One region of the Dysgonomonas sp. UBA7630 genome, then DNA from elsewhere that is predicted to be linked to it. Evidence: riboswitches for the same ligand, from Rfam matches in the RefSeq annotation. Region 1 holds a riboswitch; the other holds the start of a gene.

Region 1 (2,419 bases):
TGCTGTTAATTTCGTAAAACTTACAAAAGAGCAGCAATTAGATGTGATAAACAGAACGATTACTACATCATTCTGATACCCCATTAATACATATATGGTTGCCCCAAAAGTGTTTTAAATTTTGGGGCAATATCTTCTCTTATTAGGAAGAAAATCAATTATGAAAGGTTTAATTCATTCTTTCGAGTCTTTTGGAACTAAAGACGGCCCGGGTATAAGGTTTGTATTTTTTATGCAGGGCTGCCCTCTTCGTTGCCTCTATTGCCATAACCCAGACACATGGAATATGAACGATAAGGAGTACGAACTGATTCCGGAAGAGGCTTTCGAAGAAGTAAAGAAGGTAAAAAACTTCATACGCAATGGGGGTATAACCATTTCGGGAGGAGAACCCCTGCTACAACCTCAGTTTATTATCGAACTATTTAAGATGTGCAAGAATGAAGGTTTACATACAGCTATAGACACATCAGGATATATATTAAATGATAAGGTAAAGGAAGTTTTAGAGTACACAGATCTTGTACTGCTAGATATTAAACATATCAATCCTGATAAATATAAAAACCTCACAGCAAAACCACTAGAGCCAACACTTCGCTTCATGCAGTATCTCACTGAAATTGAGAAACCTGTTTGGCTAAGATATGTGTTCGTTCCGGGCTTCACCGACGATGAAAAAGACCTGAATGACTGGGCAAAACAGGTTTCTGGATATAAAAATGTACAACGAGTAGATATTTTGCCTTTTCATCAAATGGGATTACATAAATGGGAGCAGTTAGGCGAAGACTACAAGTTTAAAGATATTGCACCTCCCGAACAGTCGGAAATAGAGAAGGCTGAAAATATTTTCCGAAGTTATGGACTTAAGGTCTGATATATATATTATTCATAAAACATTTTTCTTTACAAAAACAAAAAAAGATCATCAATAGGAATATAAAATTTTATTTTTAGAAAATTTTTCAACAATAATAAAACTACAACAAACTCATAAAAAGCCAATTAACAACAAATAGAGAAAACTTAAATCAGAAAACACTTAAATAAAATATCCAATCAAGTCTTTTATTAAGTAAAATCATATAACTTTGTTAACATATACGGTTCCGAATATAATCGGATGAAAAGGGAATCAGGTGAAAGACCTGAACTATCCCCGTAGCTGTAAATTTCAGAAAGGTAGTTGGACTCTCACACCACTGTCAACGAATACTGATGGGAAGGTTACCAACTGCGAAATAAGTCAGAAGACCTGCCGTATATACATTCTAGCTTTCGGGAGAAAAGCAGCAGAATTATACAACATATTCACTTCAAATAAGTATGTGTACTTCCCTGCTCCTGTCAGTTATATTTTAATTGATACAATAAAAGTATAAACGATAACGAATATGATTCAGACAGTTGTAAAAAGAGACGGACGTATCGTCGGTTTTAATGAGGAAAAAATCATGGCAGCAGTTCGTAAAGCCATGCTACACACCGAACAAGGAGAAGACTCCATTCTAATAAGACGTATTACAGACTATGTATCCTGTCAGGGCAATGAGCAAATGACAGTAGAGCAGATACAAGACATGGTAGAAATGGAGTTGATGAAAAGCCCTCGCAAAGAGGTGGCAAAAAAATACATCGCCTATCGTGACAAACGCAGCATTGCCCGCAAAGCAAAAACGCGAGACATGTTTCTGGAAATTATAGATACTAAATCAAACGATATCACGCGCGAAAATGCAAACATGAACGCCGACACACCTGCCGGCATGATGATGAAGTTTGCTAGCGAAACCACCAAACCATTTGTCGATGATTATTTATTATTGCCGGAGGTAAAAGAAGCTGTTCGCCTCAACTATCTGCATATACACGACAAAGATTATTATCCAACCAAAAGCCTTACTTGCGTACAACACCCTTTAGATAAGATATTACAGAATGGCTTTTTTGCAGGGCATGGAGAATCTCGTCCGGCAAAACGCATCGAGACAGCCAGTATGCTAGGTTGTATCTCTCTGGAAACAGCACAAAATGAAATGCATGGCGGACAGGCCATTCCTGCTTTTGACTTTTACTTGGCTCCATTTGTACGTAAGAGCTTTATTGAAGAAATAAAAGTTCTGGAACAGGTTACAGGAATAGAATACAAACATTTGTACGAAACAGAAATAGAAGATTATATCCCTTGTTCGGTCAAAGATTTAGCAGGGGAAAAACGAATTATACAGCATGCCATAAACAGAACAGTGAGCAGAGTTCATCAATCGATGGAGGCCTTTATTCACAACATGAACACAATCCATTCTCGTGGAGGGAATCAGGTCGTATTCAGCTCTGTCAATTACGGAACGGACACCTCTGCCGAGGGTCGCTGTATCATTCGTGAATTGCTCCACAGCACATACGAGGGTGTAGG
Region 2 (2,419 bases), on a different contig from region 1:
GTACAGGTTAGCATTTTGAGTAAATTGTCCATACTAAGAGAGGCGTGTCTCTGTAGAGAAGTTCACCAAATCTTTTGGCTTATTGGTTATAATATTAATAACTCCAGCTATTGCATCCGAACCATATAAAGAAGAGGCGGCTCCTTTCAAGACTTCTATACGCTTGATATTTCCCATATCAATGCGGTTCAGATCGACGTTACCACCCACATCGCCCCCAAGCTTTTTTCCATCGACTAACACAAGTATATATCTATTACTTAATCCATTCAGCTGCATATACGAACCCATTGCATTAGGAGTGAATGACATAGAGGGATTTAAGGCAATCATGGCATTTTCGAAGGTAGGAATATTCGTGTTTTGGAGTTCCCTCTGAGAAATAACATCTATTGCAACGGGCGAGTTTTTAAGTTTGTTGATTGTGCCGGTACCTGTTACTACTACTTCATTCAGTTTAAGAGGGGAATGTTTCATACGAATAAGGATGTTGTCATTAGATCTGTTTATTGTCTCACGAGCTCCATTATAATCCAGTGCACTAATTCTTAGAAGATTATTACCTTCCGGGATTTTTTCAAGACTAAACTCACCCTTCAAATCTGTGGATGTTCCAATGGTTGTGTACTCAATCCATACGCTGGCGCCAGCGATCGGCTTTTCATTTTCATCAACAACTCTTCCGCGCAAGCTCAACTGAGCGAACGAAATACTTGCAATACAGCATAGCAATGCTGTTAGCATAATTCTTAGTTTCATTAAAAAAGAAGTATAATGTTAGTTAATTATATTCCTGACCCCGGGAATATCTATTAATTTATGCTAGGCAGGTTTCCTGACTTGTTCCATTTTGAGAGGCCTTCCCATCATTGTGACAGTGGCAGTGGTGATACTCAAAATTTTATGGAATTCACAGTAGCGGGCACTGTTTCGGATTCTGACCGAATTCCCTTTTATGCAACAGACGAATGTCTGAATACATCACCTAAGCGGCTTCAAAGGTAATTGAAAAAAAATAGGATTAAAAAGAATTCTTAAAAAATATATTTTCTTGGTAAAATTCATTTCATTGATGGCTTTTTATACTTTTGCTGAAAATAAAACCAGATTACTCATGAAAGAGATTTCCAGCTTTCTTATAGCTGCGCCAAGTTCGGGTTCAGGAAAAACAACGGTTACTTTAGGCTTATTGAGAGCATTAAAGAACAGAGGGCTTAAAGTACAACCATTTAAGTGTGGACCAGATTATATAGATACCAAATATCATGATATGGCTTCAGGTAAAAAGTCGGTTAATCTCGATTTATTCTTATCAACAGAGAATCACGTCAGATATCTGTACTCAAAATACGCATCAGGAAATGATGCTTGTATTACTGAAGGAGTGATGGGGCTATTTGATGGATATGACAAGATGAAAGGAAGCAGTGCCGAAATTGCAGGACTATTGAATATCCCTGTTGTTATGGTTATAAATGCCAAATCTATGGCATATTCAGCAGCTCCGTTATTGTATGGATTCAAAGAATTTTATGAAAAGATAAATGTCTTAGGAGTAATTTTTAACTATGTTGGATCCGAAAGTCATTATAAATTTCTCGCAGATGCTTGCCACGATGTCGGTATAGTCCCATTAGGCTACCTGCCTAAAAATGAAAATCTGACTGTGCCTTCACGTCATTTGGGATTAAGTATCGATCAAGATTTTCTTCTAGATGACTTTGCTAATATTGCCGCATCAATTGTAGAAAAACATATTGATATTGATAAATTGCTATCATATACGCAAGTCAAAATAGGAAATCCAGAATTACATCGAATTAAAGAACATTCCTCTCTGAATCTGAAAATAGCAGTTGCAGCCGACGAAGCCTTCAATTTTATGTATCATGAAAATATAGAATATTTAAGAAAAATAGGAGAGGTGACCTTCTTTAGTCCTTTAACAGACAGATATTTGCCAAAGTCAGATTTTGTTTATTTCCCGGGAGGATATCCTGAATTATATGCAAAACAGCTAAGCGAAAATAAACTGCTACATAGGGCTATTAAGGATTATGCGGAAAATGGAGGAAATATTCTTGCAGAATGTGGTGGAATGATGTATCTGTCTTCATCTATAGCAGATAAGGATGGGATAGAATATCCAATGGTAGATATTTTCAAGCAAAAGGCTTCAATGGAAAACATGAAGCTTAAATTAGGATACCGTCAATTTGAATATAATAGTATAACTATTAGAGGACACGAATTTCATTATTCACATATTGAAAATAACATGGAAAGTATAACGCAGCAGTATAATGCAAAGGAGGTTCCAGTAGATACAAAGTTATTACGCTACAAAAATGTAATTGCAGGATATACTCATATATATTGGGCTGAGATGGAGAATTTGTTACATTTATTTAAGTGATAA

Evidence for each region. A riboswitch is a leader RNA that binds a small molecule or an ion and turns the genes downstream of it on or off. The one in region 1 is predicted to bind cobalamin.
Region 2: linked by a shared signal. The riboswitch ahead of B3P17_RS02940 (TonB-dependent receptor) and the one ahead of B3P17_RS00320 (anaerobic ribonucleoside triphosphate reductase) in region 1 are both predicted to bind cobalamin.

The regions. Positions count from the first base shown of each region.
Region 1 covers NZ_DLIY01000001.1:77,253-79,671, reverse strand. Annotated here, with positions in the region: gene pflB (formate C-acetyltransferase) at 1-76, shown strand, start outside; gene pflA (pyruvate formate-lyase-activating protein) at 161-880, shown strand; cobalamin riboswitch at 1,091-1,280, shown strand; gene B3P17_RS00320 (anaerobic ribonucleoside triphosphate reductase) at 1,398-2,419, shown strand, end outside.
Region 2 covers NZ_DLIY01000006.1:100,787-103,205, forward strand. Annotated here, with positions in the region: gene B3P17_RS02940 (TonB-dependent receptor) at 34-759, opposite strand; cobalamin riboswitch at 809-1,004, opposite strand; gene B3P17_RS02945 (cobyrinate a,c-diamide synthase) at 1,115-2,416, shown strand.